Regions from separate parts of the Collinsella sp. AM29-10AC genome, predicted to be linked through region 2. Evidence: predicted binding sites of a transcription regulator. Region 2 holds the regulator's gene; the other holds the start of a gene.
What was found. Region 2 encodes NrdR, which represses ribonucleotide reductase genes. Its sites were predicted from a motif close to AAACACNATATATNGTGTTT; they were not measured.

Region 1 (9,613 bases), on a different contig from region 2:
AGGGTAACTCAATGAACGAAGCGAACATCGAGCATAGGGTTCGAGGTCTAATAAAAACTTTGTTGCAGCTCAACCGCCATCGCAAGTAAATCGAAGCTGCAGCTCGAATTATTTCCGCTAAGAACTTCGAAGAGTGAGCAGACCGCATGCTGCATCTCAGCTACATCAACTTGGCTGCCCCGTAGCGAGGCCCCGGACCTTTGCTCGATATGAGTTCCGCACGAACAGGAGGCGCCAGTGGCGCCTCCGTCGTGAGCCAGGACTGTCCGAAATAGCGAGTAAAGGTCCGGGGCCTCGCTACGGGGCAGCCTGGGATGGTTATTAGAGATGCAGCACGCGGTCGCGGATCTCCTCGGTTCGACCCTGGTTCCAGAACTGGGTACCGATGTAGCCGCACGTACGACGAGCGACGTTCATCTTCTCCTGGTCTCGGTTGCCGCAGTTGGGGCACTCCCACACCAGCTTGCCATCGTCCTCAACAATCTTGATCTCGCCATCGTAGCCGCACACCTGGCAGTAGTCGCTCTTGGTGTTGAGCTCGGCGTACATGATGTTGTCGTAGATGTACTGCATCACGCGAATGACAGCCTTGAGGTTGTCCTGCATGTTGGGAACCTCAACGTAGGAGATAGCACCGCCCGGCGAAAGCTGCTGGAACATGCCCTCGAACTTGAGCTTGTCGAATGCGTCGATCTCCTCGGACACGTGGACGTGGTAGCTGTTGGTGATGTAGCCCTTGTCCGTCACGCCCGGGATGATGCCAAAACGACGCTGTAGGCACTTGGCGAACTTGTAGGTCGTCGACTCAAGCGGGGTCCCGTACAGCGAGAAGTCAATATCGCTTTCTGCCTTCCACTCGGCGCACTTGTCGTTCATGCGCTGCATAACCGCCATGGCAAAGGGCGTGCCCTCCTTCTCGGTGTGGCTGTGACCCGTCATGTACTTGACGCACTCATACAGACCGGCATACCCCAGGCTGATGGTGGAATAGCCGCCCACGAGCAGCTTATCGATCGTCTCGCCCTTCTTCAGACGCGCCAGGGCGCCGTACTGCCAAAGAATCGGTGCGGCATCCGAAAGCGTACCCATCAGACGCTCATGACGGCACAGCAGGGCGCGGTGGCACAGCTCAAGGCGCTCGTCGAAGATCTTCCAGAACTTGTCCATGTCCTGATGCGAGCTCAGCGCGACATCGGGCAGGTTAATGGTCACAACACCCTGGTTAAAGCGACCATAGTACTTGGGCTTGGTCGGGTCATAGTTCAGCGCGTTGGCAACATTGTTAAAGCCGTTACCGGAGCGGTCGGGCGTCAGGAAGCTACGGCAGCCCATGCAGGTATAGCAGTCGCCGTTGCCCGCGGTCTCGCCCTTCGACAGTTTGAGCTCGCGCATCTTCTTCTCGGAGATGTAGTCGGGCACCATGCGCTTGGCAGTGCACTTCGCAGCCAGCTGAGTCAGGTAGAAGTACGGGGAATCCTCGTAAACGTTATCGTCCTCGAGCACGTAGATAAGCTTGGGGAACGCCGGAGTGATCCACACGCCGGCCTCGTTCTTAACGCCCTCATAGCGCTGACGGAGCGTCTCCTCCACGATCATGGCAAGGTCGTGCTTCTCCTGCGCCGAGCGAGCCTCGTTGAGATACATGAAGACCGTCACGAACGGCGCCTGGCCATTCGTGGTCATTAGGGTCACGACCTGATACTGAATCGTCTGAACGCCGCGACGGATCTCGTCACGCAGACGGTCCTCAACGACCTCGCGGACCTTCTCGGCAGATGCCGAAACGCCGAGCTCCTCGAGCTCGCGGGCGACCTCGCCGCGAATCTTTTGACGGCTCACCTCAACAAAGGGGGCGAGATGGGTCAGCGAGATAGACTGGCCGCCGTACTGGGAGGATGCAACCTGGGCGATGATCTGTGTCGCGATGTTGCAGGCCGTCGAGAAGCTGTGCGGCTTCTCAATCAGCGTACCCGAGATAACAGTACCGTTCTGGAGCATATCCTCCAGGTTCACCAGATCGCAGTTATGCATGTGCTGGGCAAAGTAGTCGGAATCGTGGAAGTGGATCAGGCCCTCATTATGAGCATCCACAATCTCCTGGGGCAGCAGCACACGCTGAGTCAGGTCCTTGGAGATCTCGCCGGCCATGTAGTCACGCTGAACGGAATTAACGGTCGGGTTCTTGTTGGAGTTCTCCTGCTTGACCTCTTCGTTGTTGCACTCGATGAGCGACAGAATCTTGTCATCGGTCGTGTTCTTCTGGCGCTTCAGGCTCTGAACATAGCGATAGATGATGTAGTGGCGGGCAACCTCGTAGCAGTCGAGGCGCATAATCTCGTCCTCGACCAGATCCTGGATCTCCTCGACCGATACGGTGTGGCCGGCCTTCTCACATGCCTCGGCGACGTTTTGCGCCGCGTAGATCACCTGGCGGTCGGTAAGACGAGAGCCCTCCACGACCTCCAAGTTTGCGGCGCGGATCGCATTGACGATCTTTTCGATGTCAAAGACAACCTCGGTGCCGCTGCGCTTGATGATCTTCATCCTCTTGCCTCTTTCGCGTCGTAGTCTCATTGCGCTTCAGAGCCAAACGATACCCGGCAGGGCGTGCCCCTGTCTTGCGGCGCCGTCGCGCAATCTGTGTTCTCGATAAACCATAAGTCTCCATGCGGACATGCCCAGGAGCCGATCAAGCGGCTCAGGGACACGTTCAAAAGAGGCAGTTAAGGTCTTCGTTCTTTGTCCGCCATCTATCATACGACAAAGACGCATCTATATCCTGTATTCTTTTTTTAAGTCAAACACAACATATAGTGTTTCAGCAGGTCAAAGCAATTGGTCATTTTGCAGACGCATTAATTATGAGGGGCTCTTGGCAAGTCGGTAAAACGTTACCAACACGGCTACCTGCATGGCAGTTATAAAACCCCCTTAGTCAAGCCGCTGACAAATCCTACCAAAACCAAGCCGCTCACGCCAAAAGAATCCAAAAGATAATGCTTGACCAACATGTTGCGGTCGTGCCTTGCCGAGCCTCATGCAACCGCGGCACGAGTCCTTGAAAGATATGTGTATGCAAACGGAGAAGATGAGAGTTTCCCCGGATGACTACTGAGAAGCATCCCGGAAGATCAAAAACTCGAAATTTGGTGACGTATTTGGCGACACATTTGGCAACCAAAACAAAACAGCCCAGAGGACATAGCCTCTGGGCTGCGAACATTTGGTGGGCGTTAGAAGATTTGAACTTCTGACCTCTTCCGTGTCAGGGAAGCGCTCTCCCCCTGAGCTAAACGCCCAAATGGAGCGGACACCGGGGCTCGAACCCGCGACCCCAACCTTGGCAAGGTTGTGCTCTACCAACTGAGCCATGTCCGCTTACGAGGATTAATCTTACGTGATGCCCGCATCCTATGCAAGAACTTTTTTTGAAAAGTTTTGCGACGCCCTCGCGAACCTCGCGAAGACATCAGCCGCCGCGGAAGGCGCAGGCAAACGCAAGCTCGCCGCAAGAGACTCCTATATCTCACCGAGCATGATCCAGGCAGAGCTGTCCTGCGCGAGCCTGCCGTCTGCAAGCGGTGATGAGGTGAGCAGGACTCTGCCCGCCGGCAGCTCCACGGGTACTGCGCCGAAGTTCGTCACACACGCCCAGCCGTTGTCGCGGCGATAGGCGATGACGCCACCCTCAGCGCCCTCGGCACCATCCGCAAGGCCGGTGCGCCCGTCGAGATTGAGCCACGCAAGATCGTTGGCGCACCCGCGCAGCTTGCGCCGCAGCCAGAGGGCGTCGCGATAGAGCGCAAGCATCGATGTCGGGTCCGCTTCTTCCCTATCGGCAGCGTAATCGGAAAACCATGCAGGCTGTGGCAGATGGGGCGCCGCATCGGCGTCCGCCGGTGAAAACCCAAACGATCCGCCCTGCGCGGGATCGTCCGCCGCCACCCACGGCAGGGGCACACGACAGCCGTCGCGCCCCTTCTCGCGCTTCGGTCCGTGCGTATTGGTCGCAGTGGGATCTTCGAGTGCAGCCCACGGAATGTCAGCCACCTCAAAAAGGCCGAGCTCCTCACCCTGATACACGTATGCCGAGCCCGGAAGCGCCAGCTCAAGCAAAAGGGCCGCCCGCGCGCGGCGCTCACCGAGTTCGCGGTCCTCGTCATAAGACGACCCGTCGCGTAAGAGCCAGTCGAGCGCAATCTGGTGGTAGCGCGTCGCCTTGATTTGCGGCAGGGCATAGCGCGTCGCCACGCGCGGCACGTCGTGGTTGGAGAGTACCCAGGTCGAGGCAGAATTGGATTCGATAGCCGCCTTCAAGCCCTCCTCGATTGCAGCGTGCATGTCATCATAGGTCCAAGTGGCCTTGGCAAACTCAAAGTTGAATGTCTGGCCAAGCTCGCTGGGACGCGCGTAGAGATACTGGCGCTCGGGCAGCACCCATGCCTCGGCAACGGCGCTGCGCGGCGGATTATAGCGGTCGAACACGCGGCGCCACTCGCGATAGATCTCATGGACCTCGTTGCGGTCCCACAGCGGATGGGTGCCGTCGCCAACCATGTCATCGCCCTCGGCGAGATGCCACCGGTCGAGGTCATCGCGGTCGAGATCCTTGGCGAGACCGTGCGCCACATCAATGCGAAAGCCATCGACGCCTCGATCGCTCCAAAACGCCAGGACGTCGCAAAAGAACGCGTGAACCTCGGGGCATGACCAGTCAAAGTCCGGTTGCTCGGGCGTAAACATGTGCAGATACCACTGACCGTCCGCAACACGCGTCCAGGCGGGGCCGCCAAAGTTGGCATTCCAATTGGTGGGAGGCAGCTCGCCGTGCTCGCCGCGACCATCGCGGAAGATATAACGGGCGCGCTCGGGTGATCCGGGGCCGGCGGCAAGAGCGGCTTTGAACCAGGGGTGCTGGTTGGACGAATGGTTGGGCACGATGTCGACGATGACCTTGATGCCGTGCGCGTGAGCCGCAGTGATCATGTCATCGAAGTCGTCAAGCGACCCGAGACGTGGGTCGACATCGCAGTAGTCCGCCACATCATAGCCGCCATCAACAAGAGGCGATGGGTAAAACGGGCTCAGCCAGATGGCCTCGATACCCAGCCGCTCAAGATAGTCCATCTGCTGGGTAATGCCCGCGATATCGCCCAGACCCGAACCAGTCGAATCCTTAAACGAGCGCGGGTAGATCTGATAGATCGCGGCGTCGGACATCCATGAGCGCGAAGAAGACTTTTCTGTAGCCATGGGGCGTATCTCCCTTGCAACGAGGTTATGCGAGATGCCCACGATGATACGCCCAAAGCGGACATTCGCGGCAAACAACGCCACAGCCACGCCCCAAACGCTCGCTCCCTCTCGGGTTCGAGTCTCCTGGGACGAATCGATCGATCAGTGAAAAGAACGGAAGGCCCACTCCTCCGGCCACGACAGCGAGCGGGCTCCGGGTGCCCCAAGTTGCCGCGAAAGAGGAGGGAAGCGTACTTTATGTACGCGACCGACGATTGAGGGGCAAGATGGGGTGCCCGGGGCTCGCGCAGCGTCAACAAAAAACGCGGTTCGTTAGAACCGCGTAAGATAGTTGGAGCGGACAACGGGGCGTCCGCGTATCCGCTTCGCGGATCCGCACCGGCTTCGGCCGCCTGCCGGCGACCTCGCCAGCTCGCTACAAACGCTCCGCGTTTGCTTAACGCTCGCTCCCTCTCGGGTTCGAGCCCAAGCGATGGGTACGAAAAAGCCCGGCTACCGTAGTAGTCGGGCTGCTGCGTTTGGAGCGGACAACGGGGCTCGAACCCGCGACCCCAACCTTGGCAAGGTTGTGCTCTACCAACTGAGCCATGTCCGCATATGTAAAACAAAACGGGCGCCGGAGCGCCCGGATGTTGCCTGGAGGCGAAGCCCGGATTCGAACCGGGGGTAAAGGCTTTGCAGGCCTCTGCCTTACCACTTGGCCACTTCGCCGAAAAAGGACCGCCTAAACGGTCCGAAAATGCAATGGAGCGGACAACGGGGCTCGAACCCGCGACCCCAACCTTGGCAAGGTTGTGCTCTACCAACTGAGCCATGTCCGCTTGCGGGTTATTAATTTACGCGAGTTGTCCAAAAGACGCAAGTACTTTTTTCAAAAAACTTGTCTGCCGCATGTTCTTAGTAGCTAAACGCGCTAAAGCGATTGGCTAGGCACACGATTCCAGCGCTCCGCTAAACAGCTTCACCATCTGCACGCGCGTGCCGGCGCCGTCCGTACGACGAGCAACCTCCACGTTATCGACGAGCATACGCATAAGCTTGATACCACGGCCGCGCTCCTCTGATGCGACCGGTTCGCTCGTTTCATCGATAGAATAGCCGGCACCTCGATCAAGCACCTCAACCACAACGCGATCGCTATAGGCCTGAACCGTCAGGACGCACCCGATACCGCCCGCATGGTCATAGGCATTACCCAGCGCCTCCCCCGACGCCAATGCGACATCGTAGCGCTCGTCACGGCGCAACGGAAGCGATTCAAGGAGTTCGGCGATACGATGTCGGTAGTATGGAAGATTCTCGATACCCTGACGGACCTCGACGCTCTTACTCCAGCGAGGCAGCTCCCCCACCGGAATGGCGGGAATAGACTCCCGTGCCGGCCCCGCGACATGAAGGATATCGACAAGACGAGCAATCTCCAAAAAGCGAACAACTTCACCTGATGCATTGACGAGCGAAAGCAGGCCTTCTCGCCTCATGAGCTCACGAGCGCGCGTAAGCAGGAATGCCAGGCCCGTCGAATCGATAAAGCTAACAGCCTGACAGTTGATGACGACACGACGCACGCCGCGGCCAATCAAAGCATCCAACCGCCGACGCAGCGCAGGCACCGTGGCGATGTCGATATCGCCTGGTGGCGTCAAAACCGCTATGTCATTCCACTCATTCATACGACCATGGTTCCCCAAAAAAGCCCACTCGATGCATTCGTTTCCCCAACCGTACGGATTCAGCCCGCCCAGCGTCGTCTATGAACGACCCCGTAAAAACTCAAGGGACACCAATGCAATGTCATCGTCCAGCGCCGATTCGGTAAATCGGTCAAGCTCGCCCAAGACCTTGCCGCAAATGCCCGACACGCCCTCACCCGAGACAGAGAGCAGAAGGTCGCGAAGGCGCTGCTCGCCAAAGAAAGCACCCGAGCGGTCACGCGCTTCGATTGTTCCGTCGGTGTACATAAATAGCATGTCACCAGGAGCGAACGTAAACACGCCTGTCTCGTATACCATGCTCTCAAAGGCACCGATTACCCCCGATTGGCATCCAAGCAGCTCGACCTCCCCCCCACGGGCCTCGCCGCCACCCAGCGGCATCGACTCTGGCCTGATGACCATGGTCGGAGGATGGCCCGCCGAACAATACGTTGCGCGTCCGGCTTTAAGGTCAATCTTGGCGATAAAGGCCGTCACGAACGTCTCGACCCTCGAAAAGCCCATGAGCATGCTGTTAAGGGAGCGTGCCATGCGGGCCGGTCCAGCGCCCTCCCAGGCATATGCCGTCAGGGCCGTCTTGACGAGCGCGGACATCGATGCAGCCTCAATGCCTTTGCCAGACACATCGCCCAGAATCATGACGGCGCAATCGTCGGGAAGACGGATGAGCGCATAGAAATCGCCGCCGACCAACGCCGAGTTCGTGGCCGACAGGTACACCGAATCGGCGGCGATTCCCGGAACATCCCCCAGTGAATTTCTCATGCCAATCTGGAGGGTCTGAGCGATATGGCGCTCCTCACGCTTTTGAGATTCGCCTTCATAGATCAGTTCAAAGTCATGAGCCAAGTGCACCAAGTAATCATATTCAAGGTCATCAATCGGCTCTTGGCTACCATCACGAAGCAGCAGCGCGCGCGTCGTCGGGCCCTTCGCAACAGAAGCAGGAACGATCGCGTCGTTACTGTGCTTGCCATCGCCCTCAGAGCGCGGGCGCCCCGCCTCGATGCCGGCGTCGACGTAGAGACCCTGGCAAGGCAGGCCATGCGCTCTAAGCCAGCCTCCCATAGGCATCGATTCGTCAACGCGAGTTATACGGACGTGTTTAAGGTCCTCGGCACTCGTGCCGCCCAAAACAGATGCCTCAAAGCCATCAGGGGCAGCCCCCAAACGTGCCGCTGGCGCCGTCGTGGAAAAGAAAAGCTTCTCGGGATCGTCCGGCAAAGCAACGCGACTGCCGCCTTCAAAATCTATGACGTAGGAATCCAGACTGGCGTCATACTCAATAGGGCAAAAATGGCAGTTGAGCATATTGCAGATCTCGGACGATACCGCCTGGGTAGCCGCGGCGGAATCGTCTAGAAAGGTAAACAACTCATCCCGCAAGACATTGAGCGAGCGGCCAAGCTCGGCCGTGCGACGGGAGCGAAGGCTCGATGCCATGCCGACCAGCTGGATAGACAGGTAATCGCAAATGACCTCGAGCACATTAACGTCATAGGCGAGCGGTGCCTGGGGGCGTTTCCAACCAACTTCCAGCACGCCAAGGATCTGCGTACCGTAAAAAACGGGAAGACAGATTTCACTGCGGTACGGAGGCATATCCTGCATGCGCAACAGGTGCTTAGAACGATTATCCAGGTCCATGAACATACCGGAGGCGGCCTTATCGCCCTCAAGGTCCTGTTGAATCGACAAGCGACAAGCACGCGACTCGCGAAGAACATACGTCGGAATGCCAGCGCCATACGGCAAAAACTCGGGCAGGTAGCTGTCGAGCAGCTCCTTGGAAACACCGCGAAGCTTAAAGCCGCCGCTCTCAGAAAAATAGATAGCGGCACCCGAAGCATCGAGCGTTCCTACAAGCTGGTTCAAAACGGTATCAAGCAGGCTGGGTAACTCATCGGAGCCCACAGTGCTCATAATGACCGAGAGCGTGCCAGAGAGACGCTTGTTCGCCACTCTAAGCTCCGATAACGCACGCTTGAGTTGCCGGTCGTGAGAATACTGTTCCTCGATACTGTGAAGCGCCACCAGGACACGTGGTGCGCGGCGCCCAAAGATGCGTGGAGGCGTTACGGAGCCCGCACGAACCAAGACGGGAATAAAAGAGCCGTCACTCAGTTTGAGCATCAGTTCGTTCTCGGAGCCATCAGTTTCAAATGGCAGACGATGTTCCGTCGCACGTTCAAAAGAGGACGAGTACAGGACGTCTTTAACATCTCCACCGATGACGTCGGCGCGTTCCTCGCACATCAAACCAAGTAAGCGATTATTCACATGCAGAATGGTTCCGTCGAGCTCGCAGATGATGACAGCATCGCTCGTGATCTCGACTAGTTGGGCAACGTCTGCCCACTCGTTGCGTTCAAGCGTTTCCATCGTGGACCCCACCGTCTATCGGTAACAAAAAAGCCTCCGAAGAGGCTTCTCAAATGCGATGGTGTCGGAGGCGGGACTTGAACCCGCATGACCAAAAAGCGGTCACTAGCACCTCAAGCTAGCGCGTCTGCCAATTCCGCCACTCCGACATGCTATGTTGTTGATTCGCGCTTCGTTTTGTTGGACCCGCGCGTTCAACGAGGAAGATAATAACCTATGATTCGAGAACTGTGCAAGCACTTTTTTCAAAAAAGTTTACG
Region 2 (9,613 bases):
ATGTTAAGCCTGTGGCATAGCTTCTGCTTGCCTCGTTTCGCTCCCCATCGTTAGGACTTATGCACATGGACCAGCGTTCCGTACGCGATATTCTTGCCGGTAAAACCTACTTTATCCGCACCTTTGGCTGCCAGATGAATCAGCACGACTCCGAGCGTGTGAGCGGTCTGCTTGATTCGTATGGCTGCCTCATGGCGCTCGATCCCGCGCATGCCGATATCGTTGTCTTCATGACGTGCTGCGTGCGCGAGGCCGCCGATACTCGCCTGTACGGTCAGTGCAATTCCTGCAAAAGCCTGCCGCCTTCGCCTTCGGGCAAGCGCGTGGTTGCCGTTGGCGGTTGCATCGCGCAGCGCGATGGCGAGGGCCTGCTCACCAACGTCGATAACGTCAATGTCATCTTTGGCACGCATTCCATCGCGCATGTGGCCGAGCTCATTGCCGAGGCGTTCCTTGATGGCAAGCGTCATATCCGTACCAATGAGCATGAGGATACGGATGCCATGAGCATGCCGTGGCATCGCGAGACTCAGTATCACGCCTGGGTGCCCATCATGACGGGCTGCAATAATTTCTGCACCTATTGCATCGTGCCGTACGTGCGTGGTCGCGAAAAGAGCCGCCCCTTCGAGGAGATTGTCGACGAGGTGAACGGTTTGGTGCGCCAGGGCGTGCGTGAGATTACGCTGCTGGGCCAAAACGTTAACTCATATGGTCGCGATCTGTTTGGCAAGCCGCGTTTTGCCGATCTGCTGCGTGCCGTGGGCGATACGGGCGTGGAGCGCATCTTCTTTACGTCTTCGCATCCCAAGGACCTGTTGCCCGAGACCATCGACGCCATGGCCGAGACGCCTGCCGTTATGCCGCAGCTGCATTTGGCCGTCCAGTCAGGTTCGACGCGGATCCTCAAAGAGATGAATCGCCGTTATACACGCGAGGACTATCTGGGCCTTGTCGATCGCATTCGCAACCGCATGCCCGATATCGCGCTCTCGACCGACATTATCGTTGGCTTCCCGGGTGAGACTGAAGAAGACTTTGAGCAGACGCTCTCACTTGCCGAGACGGTCCGCTATGCTCAGGCCTATACCTTCATCTATTCCAAGCGCGCCGGTACCCCGGCCGCCGAGATTGACGATCCTACGCCGCATGAGGTTATTCTCGAGCGTTTCAACCGTCTGGTTAAGGTTATCGAGACCACGGCACACGAGTATAACCAGGGTGAGCTTCATACTGTGGTTCCGGCGCTCATTGAGGGAACGAGTAAAAAGAACGACGCGGTCCTGCTGGGCAAGAGTCCCAAGAATCAGACCGTGCATGCGCCTATCCCCGAGGGTTACAGCATCGATCAGCTTGTTGGTAAGATCGTTGATGTTGACGTTGACGTTGCCAAGACCTGGTATTTGTCCGGCTCCGTTGTGGGCGAGCCGCGCTAATGGTTTCTCCCGGGGCAGGTCTTTCCGCCGTTGCGATCGTCGGTCCGACGGCGGTTGGTAAGAGTGATGTTGCCGACCGTTTGGCAGCTCGTCTTTCGTCCGAAGTGCTGTCGTGCGATGCGATGCAAATCTATCGCGGCATGGACATCGGTACCGCAAAGATGGTGCCCGATGAGTGCACGGCGCCGCTGCGTCTCGTCGACATTGTAGAGCCGGGTGTGGCATATTCTGCTGCGCTTTATCAGGCCGACGCTCGCGCGCATGTTGAACGTCTCCTTGGTTCGGGTTGCCTGCCGGTTTTTTGCGGAGGTACGGGGCTGTATCTCAAGGCCGCCCTCGATGAGATGGACTTTCCCTCGGGTGAACTTGAGGACGATCGTCGTGCGGGCTATCAGGAGCTTGCCGAGCGTATTGGCGAGGAAGAACTGCATGCCTTGCTTGCCGAGCGCGATCCAGAATCGGCTGCTGTTATTCATCCCCATAACGTGCGCCGTGTGATTCGTGCGCTCGAGATGCATGATGATGGCGTCTCCTATGCGCAGCAAAAGTCGCAGTTTAGTGTTCCGCACGAGCATTATCATGCCCTATGGTTTGGTCTGACGCGTAATCGCGAGGTGCTCTACGAGCGCATTAACCAGCGCGTCGATCTGATGTTTGAGCAGGGTCTTGTCGATGAGGTCCGCGGTCTTATGGGCCAGGGGCTGGGAGATGCCCTGACGTCGATGCAGGCAATTGGCTATAAAGAGATCATTGATGCTTTCAATGGCGTGATGAGCATGGATGAGGCTCGCGAACTCATTAAGATGCGTTCGCGTCGTTATGCCAAGCGTCAGCTTTCGTGGTTTAAGCGCGATGACCGTATCGTGTGGTTTGATATGGATGAATGTACGATCGATGAGGTCGTTGAGGATATCCTGCATCGTATTGAGGCTGCCTAATGGCCCGTTTCCCCCTTGTTCCCACGGCACCCGAGCCCGAGCGTGCCATTTTAGTTGGTGTTGAGTGGCGCGACAATGCATGGCCGCTCGATCGCTCGCTTGATGAGCTGGAGCGTCTTGCCCACACAGCTGGTGCTCAGTGCGTGGCACGCTTGTCGCAGCGTTTGGTAAAGCCGTATCCTAAATCGTTTATCGGTTCCGGCAAGGTAGAAGAGCTGTGCGGCCTGGTGCATCGCATGGATGCCGATGTCGTTATTTTTGACGACGACCTGACGCCCTCGCAGCAATCCTATTTGGAGAAAGCTGTGGGCGAGCCGGTAAAGATTATCGATCGTACAGCACTGATCCTGGATATCTTTGGCCTGCATGCTCAGACGCGTGAGGGACGCCTGCAGGTACAGCTGGCACAGCTTCAATATTTGTTGCCTCGCCTGCGTGGCATGTGGAGCCATCTCGCCAAGGAGCAGACGCGCGGCGGCATCGGCTCACGTTTTGGTCAGGGCGAAAGTCAGCTCGAGGTCGACCGTCGCCTTATTCGTAATAAGATCGCTGCGCTTCGTCGTGAGCTCAAGCAGGTTGAACAGCGTCGCGATGTTCAATCCAAGAGTCGCATTGAGTCACCGGCGTTTCGCGTCGCGTTGGCCGGTTATACCAATGCCGGTAAATCGACGTTGCTCAATCGTCTGACCGGCTCTACGGTACTTTCGCAGGACAAGCTGTTTGCTACGCTCGACCCGACGACGCGTTCGTATCGTCTGCCCGGCGGTCGCGGCATGACGATTACCGATACCGTCGGCTTTATTCAAAAGCTGCCGCATGGTCTGGTCGATGCCTTTAAATCGACGCTGTCCGAGGTTTTGGGTGCCGATCTAATTCTCAAAGTCGTAGATGCGTCTGACGAGGACTATGAGCGGCAGCTGGAGGCTGTCGACCGCGTGCTTGATGAGATCGGCGCCGGAGAGCGTTTAACGCTGACCGTATTCAATAAAATCGATCTTCTCGATAGCGTCGATCGATTGAGTTTCCGTCGTCGCTATCCGGAGGCCGTTCTGTTCTCGGCCCAAACGGGCGAGGGGCTCGACGATCTCGTCGACCGGATTGCTCGCGAGGCAGCTGCCACCGATGTGTTGCTCTCCGCTGATATCCCGTATCGCGAGGGCGCTCTCATCACGCTGGTGCATGAGCAGGGAACCCTTCTGCATGAGGAATATCTCGAGGACGGCGTTCGCATTGTGGCGAAGTTGCCGGCTCGTATTGCACCGCGGCTCGAGCGCTATCGTACGGAATAAACGATTTCTAGCACGCCTAGAATGACTGGCTGATGGAGCAGGTAGAACGGTAAGGCATGCCGACCCAGGACTGCGAGCGCCGGGATAGGATTGGCGTATGCCCATGCTGGCGCTTCGAGACTTGATGCTTGTGCTGCCTGGGCAGCAAAAAAGCCGGTAAGGTACATAAAGACAAACGGTATGAGCGGATAGTAATCTCCCGAAACAAAACCCGGGCCTGGGAATCCAAGCCATGCCAGGTAGGGGAGTGGGTAGACCGCCTTTGGAATGCCCCAGGTTAGGGCAAAAAGAACAAGGCACGCTGCGATGCCCCATGAGCCCGGTAATTTTTGGAGTAACGGACGGGTGAACGCAACCACCGCGGTGCACACCGCCATGCAATAAATGATGCCAAAGTTCACTGAATCGTCGACCGATACGAGCGTTGTTGCGATCCAGACGACCAAAGCTGCGGCAGCGTACTTAGCCGCTCGTTTGGCATTGTTGCGTGAGAGCGTGCACATCCAACCCGCGATAAACAAAAATACCCAGCTGATGCTGGCTCGCCAGACGTCTTGAAAGACAGTCTGGGTAAACCAAGGCATATCCCAGCCGTACAGGTAGGCGAGATCATAGCAAGCGTGAAAACCTGCCATAGAAATCATCGTAAACCCGCGGACGGTATCAAAGATGGTTATGCGTTTTTGCATTACGAGAACCGGCGCATCAAGCCGACGACTTTGCCCAGGATAACGGGATTCGTTGCATAGATAGGTTCCATAGTGTCGTTCTCGGGCTGCAAGCGCACACGCCCCTGCTCCTTGTAGAACGTCTTGACGGTCGCCGAACCATCAATCATGGCCACGACAATTTCGCCATTCATGGCACTCTTTTGTTCACGGACGATGATGTAATCGCCATTGAAGATGCCGACATTGATCATTGAGCTCCCATGCACCTCAAGGATAAAGGAACCCTGATCAGTGACGATTTCGGTCGGGATAGTAAACGTGTCTTCGATATTCTGCTCTGCCAGAATGGGAATCCCAGCCGCGACGCGACCAACGAGCGGTAGCGAGACCGTTCCGCGAGGTGCGGTGGGCTCGTCAGATTTGGAAATTGAGACAGAGGAACCATCCTCGTTAAAGAGTTCCAGGGCGCGCGGTTTGGTGGCATCGCGCTTGAGTAGCCCGCGCGCCTCCAGGGCAGAGAGATGGGCGTGCACGGTGCTGGGGGAGGAAAGGCCCACGGCAGAAGCCATCTCGCGCACGCTGGGCGGATAACCCTTCTCCTGCTGATATTCCTTGATGAAGTCGTAAATTTGCTGCTGACGCTTGGTAATTTTGCGAGCCATCAGGGCATCCTCTCTACCCATGTCAAACAAATGTTCGAATTTTGCTTGACAGGAACAACTGTTCGAAGATAATAATAACCGAACATTCGTTCTCGCGCTAGACATTTTTGTCCGCGCGGCTTGATAAAACTGTTCTCAGCAAAACACGCGAGAGGAGAACATGATGAACGTAACGAATATGGTCCAGGGAAACCTCGCCCTTAAGCTCGAGACGCCTGCAGAACCCACTTTTACGGTTGTTCAGGGTGGCCGCTCCGGCTTTCAGCCTTTGACCGTAAAGCCTGCGCGCAATCAGCAGGCTGTAGTCGCGCCGGCCCGCGTTGCCCTGAAGGTTCCGACGATTGTCGCCGTCGCCGTTGCGCTTACGCTCTTCTTTGTCCTCGCTATGTCGGTCTTTAGCGCTCGTCACGCCGCGTATGCCGAGTCCGTTTCCAACATTACCTACGAGACCATTCGCGTTCAGCCTGGCGATTCTCTTTGGTCGCTTGCCGAAGAATATCCAATCGAAGGCCTTTCCACGCAAGAGACTTCCGACATGATCCGTAGCGTCAATCATCTGGAGCATGGTTCGCTCGCCGCCGGTGCGCATCTTAAGGTTCCTGCTCGTTCGTAATCATTATCGCGCTGCGCATGGTACCCTTGTTATCGTTTAAGAGGAGGTACCATGCGCTGTCCCAAATGCGGCAAGGCACATACCCGCGTCGTTGATTCCCGTATGCAGGAGTCAAATAACACCATTAAGCGCCGTCGCGAATGTTGCTCGTGTAACTACCGCTTTACAACGTTTGAGCGATGCGAGGACCCTATCGAGGTCATTAAGTCAGATGGAACTAAGCAGCGGTTCGATCGCAATAAGCTTCTTGTCGGCTTGATGCGCGCCACCATCAAGCGCGATATCGACACTAAGAAGCTCAATGAGATTATCGATGACATCGAGGTCGAGCTTCGCTCTCGCACGCTGACGGCCGTCACGTCCCATGAGTTGGGTGACATGGTGCTCAAGCGCTTGGCCAAGATCGACAAGGTTGCGTACATCCGTTTTGCCTCGGTCTACCGCGATTTCAAAGACGTCGATGAATTTCTGCAAGAGCTCGACAAGCTAAGGTGATTCCATGTCCAACATTACCGTCAACATAAAGCGTCTCGACCCCACCCTCGAGCTTCCCAAATACGCCCATCCCACCGATGCCGGCTTGGATCTACGCTCCAACGAAGACTGCGTCCTGAAGCCCTTCGAACGCCGTCTGGTCTCTACGGGGCTGGCCATCGCCCTGCCCGATGGCTACGCCGGCTTCGTCCAGCCCCGCAGCGGCTTGGCCATCAAGCAGGGCCTGTCTATAGTCAATACGCCGGGCCTCATCGACGCCCACTACCGAGGAGAACTCAAGGTTATCCTCATCAACCTGGATCCCTCCAATAACATTCAAATCAATAAAGGCGACCGCATAGCCCAACTCGTCATCCAAGAAGTCCCCACGGTCAATCTCATAGAAGTAGAAGAACTAGACGAAACCGACCGAGGCAAAGGAGGCTTCGGCTCCAGCGGCATCGCCTAGGGCGCCCGTATCCCTCCCGCCCGGGGCTTACCTATATCATTCCATGCTCAAACATTCTCGCGTCGCTTCGCTCGCTGCGAAACTGCGCGTGGAACGATATAGGTAAGCCCCGGGCGGGCGGCTACTCGCTTGAAACAATATTTACTTTTCTAGTAAGTCGATGCGATGAAGGGACGCCTCCTTTGTCGCATCGACTTACTGTATTTATATTTTCTGGTTCCCCTTTGCAGATTCTACTGGTGGGGAATCTGGTATAGCCGCTGGTACGTTAACGCAGCTTACCTGCGGGAGGCCCCTATATATCGTCCCGCGCGCAGTTTCGCAGCGAAGCGAGAATGTTTGAGCACGGGATGATATATAGGGGCCTCCCGCAGGCAAGCGGAAATTAAGACGCTAGCGGATGTGCGCGGGTTTTCCGCCCCAGTAGAAGCGGCAGAAGGCTCGTTTGCGCTTTTGGGGTTTGCCTACGAGCTCCATGGTTGCGATGGCTATGTCTTCGGCTGCGTGGGGGCGGCGTAGTACTTCGCCGTTGATGAGCAGTGCCTTGAGCGACTCAGGATGATCGTGGAGATGTCGCAACGTCACGATGAGCTCTCGTGCGGTGGTGACATGCATGCTGGCGCCCATGCCGGTGAGCATGGTGGTGTTGGCCTTTTCCTGGCCATAGGACTTGCCCAACAGGATCATCGGCAGGTGTGCGCACAGGCATTCGGTGACGGTGAGTCCGCCCGATTTGAGAATTGCCAGGTCGCAGCCGAGCATAAGCGCTGCCATATCATCGACATAGTCCAGAACCGTGACGTTTTCGAGCTTCATGGCGTCGAAGAGCGTTTTGAGGCGGGTGGCATATTCGGTGTCTTTGCCCGGCAAAAAGACAAAGTGCATGTCTTCGAAGCTGCGTAGGAAGGGGAGGGTGCGGTCCATCTCCGCGCGAAAGCGAACGTACGGTTGAGGCAAGCTGGCACCGGCCATTACCAGCACGACGGTCTTGTCGGTGGGGAGGTTGAACTTAGCTAGCTCTTCCTCGCGATCGTAATCCGTGTCGAATCCGGTGCGAATAGGAATGCCGGTAATGCGAATCTTTGTCTCGAGCACCTTGCGCGGACGCAGCGTTTCGGCCATAAATTCGTTGGCAACACAGAATAAATCGGTGTCCTTGTGGGGCCACCATCCCTCGACTTCGTAGTCGGTCGGTACGCAGATGACCGGATAATCGATACCCGTAATTACGCGGGCGCCCACGGCAACATTGGCTGCTGTGATGTGCGTTGCAACCACGGCTATGGGCCTGCGGCTACGAATATATTCGTTGAAGGCGGGGAACATAATTCGCGACCATGCCGTTCCGCCACCCCAGAGAAGATGTCCCGTAAGCGTATATCGCCAGGTCAGGTCGTAAATGGGGCGCGTGGCTCCCGTAAAAGAAGCCGCGGTCTTATTGCCGTCGAATTTAATACGTCCAAAATCAAGGATATCGAGCACTTCAATCTCAATATCCTCGGGGATGCCATTGGTGCCGCGGATGAGGTCGAATGCCTGCGCTATCGCATTTGCGGCGGCCTTGTGGCCCGAGCCAACGGAGGCGTGCACGATGGTCACGAGAGGTTTTTGCTGAGCCAGGAGCGTGGTTTGCTCCGATTGGGGAGTGCTGTGCGTGAGCAGGGGAGCGTCGTCACTCGTCTGCGCCTGGTCCATCGATAACTCCCCTTCAGCTTTGTAATACGGATTTATCATTGTAGTGCATGAGTGTCACGTTCACGTAAATTTGGGTACGAGCGCAAAGAACGACAACGTTTCGACGAAAGGACGCTTCATGACTACCGATAAGCCGATCGATGTTGCGATTATCGGTGGCGGCCCCGCGGGCTATGCTGCCGCCATTTATGCTGCGCGTGCCAACCTTACGACGACCGTGATTGAGCAGGGCATGTCGGGAGGGCAGATCGCCACAACCAATGAGGTCGAGAACTATCCGGGTTTCCCGCTCCTGAGTGGCGCCGAACTCGGCGAGCGTTTTCAGCAGCATGCAGAGGGCCTGGGAGCACAGGTTACATGGAGCATGGTTACGGGTATCGATTACGATGCCGATGCAGCGTTGTTTACGGTGCATCACGATATGGGCGATACGCTGGCCTCGAGCGTTATCGCTTGCATGGGTGCCACGCCGCGTCCGGCAGGTTTCGCAGGCGAGGATACGTATCGCGGTCGTGGCGTTTCATATTGCGCAACATGTGACGGCATGTTTTTCCGCGGCAAGCAGGTTTTTGTAATCGGTGGTGGCAATTCGGCATGCGAAGAGGCGCTGTTCCTGTCCGACATTGCCAGCAGTGTGACCATCGTGCTGCGCCGCGACCAGTTCCGTGCGCCGGATGGTGTTGTTCAGAAAGTACTCGCAAAGGACAATATTACAGTTAGGTACCAAACTAGTATTGTGGAGCTATCGGGCGAAGCCATGCCAACAAGGATTACCTTTAAGGACAATGCATCTGGGGAAACTCATGCCGAGTCATTTGAGCCCGGCTCGTTTGGCATCTTTGTCTTTACGGGGACGCAGCCACATACCGAGCTTGTTGAGCATCTAGTCGATCTGGCGCCTGATGGCGGCATTCTGACTGATGAATCCATGGCGACCCGCACGCCAGGTCTATTTGCCGCTGGCGATATCCGTTCCAAACGTTTACGCCAGGTTGTGACCGCTGTTTCGGACGGAGCCATAGCGGCAACGAGCGCATACGCGTTTCTCCGTGGATAAGTACGATAATATATCTTATGTAAGGTTGCTATCTTTAAACATAGTGGTTGGACAGTGCATCAATGTGCCGTCCAACCACTTTTACTTTGCGGCTATGTAGTATGCAAAACTATATAACCTAGAATACAATATAGAAAACGAACGGGGGCCTCTTATGAACCATGCTAAACATGTTATCCCGATGTCCGATACGTCGGTCAGCATTAAGCCTGAGGATATTCAGCCGACGGTTCTGCCGGATGCATTTATTCAGTCCGATATGGTGGGTAAACTCAACGCGTTGAGCCTGCCACGCTATGACCAGCTGCC

Region 1: nrdD (anaerobic ribonucleoside-triphosphate reductase) is a predicted target of NrdR. The motif match lies at 2,800-2,819, and genes of this name have one in related genera.

Annotation. Positions count from the first base shown of each region.
Region 1 is NZ_QSKB01000009.1:12,003-21,615, reverse strand. It holds gene nrdD (anaerobic ribonucleoside-triphosphate reductase) at 322-2,544, opposite strand; tRNA gene DW754_RS04185 (tRNA-Val) at 3,225-3,299, opposite strand; tRNA gene DW754_RS04180 (tRNA-Gly) at 3,303-3,378, opposite strand; gene DW754_RS04175 (glycoside hydrolase family 13 protein) at 3,520-5,253, opposite strand; tRNA gene DW754_RS04170 (tRNA-Gly) at 5,776-5,851, opposite strand; tRNA gene DW754_RS04165 (tRNA-Cys) at 5,894-5,967, opposite strand; tRNA gene DW754_RS04160 (tRNA-Gly) at 6,002-6,077, opposite strand; gene DW754_RS04155 (anti-sigma factor antagonist) at 6,183-6,929, opposite strand; gene DW754_RS04150 (GAF domain-containing SpoIIE family protein phosphatase) at 7,008-9,353, opposite strand; tRNA gene DW754_RS04145 (tRNA-Leu) at 9,413-9,502, opposite strand.
Region 2 is NZ_QSKB01000008.1:67,245-76,857, forward strand. It holds gene DW754_RS04030 (stage V sporulation protein S) at 1-20, shown strand, start outside; gene miaB (tRNA (N6-isopentenyl adenosine(37)-C2)-methylthiotransferase MiaB) at 66-1,436, shown strand; gene miaA (tRNA (adenosine(37)-N6)-dimethylallyltransferase MiaA) at 1,436-2,374, shown strand; gene hflX (GTPase HflX) at 2,374-3,663, shown strand; gene DW754_RS04050 (heparan-alpha-glucosaminide N-acetyltransferase) at 3,648-4,352, opposite strand; gene lexA (transcriptional repressor LexA) at 4,352-4,996, opposite strand; gene DW754_RS04060 (LysM peptidoglycan-binding domain-containing protein) at 5,160-5,609, shown strand; gene nrdR (transcriptional regulator NrdR) at 5,661-6,104, shown strand; gene dut (dUTP diphosphatase) at 6,109-6,552, shown strand; gene DW754_RS04075 (glycosyltransferase) at 6,946-8,247, opposite strand; gene DW754_RS04080 (NAD(P)/FAD-dependent oxidoreductase) at 8,366-9,304, shown strand; gene DW754_RS04085 (DUF1836 domain-containing protein) at 9,459-9,613, shown strand, end outside.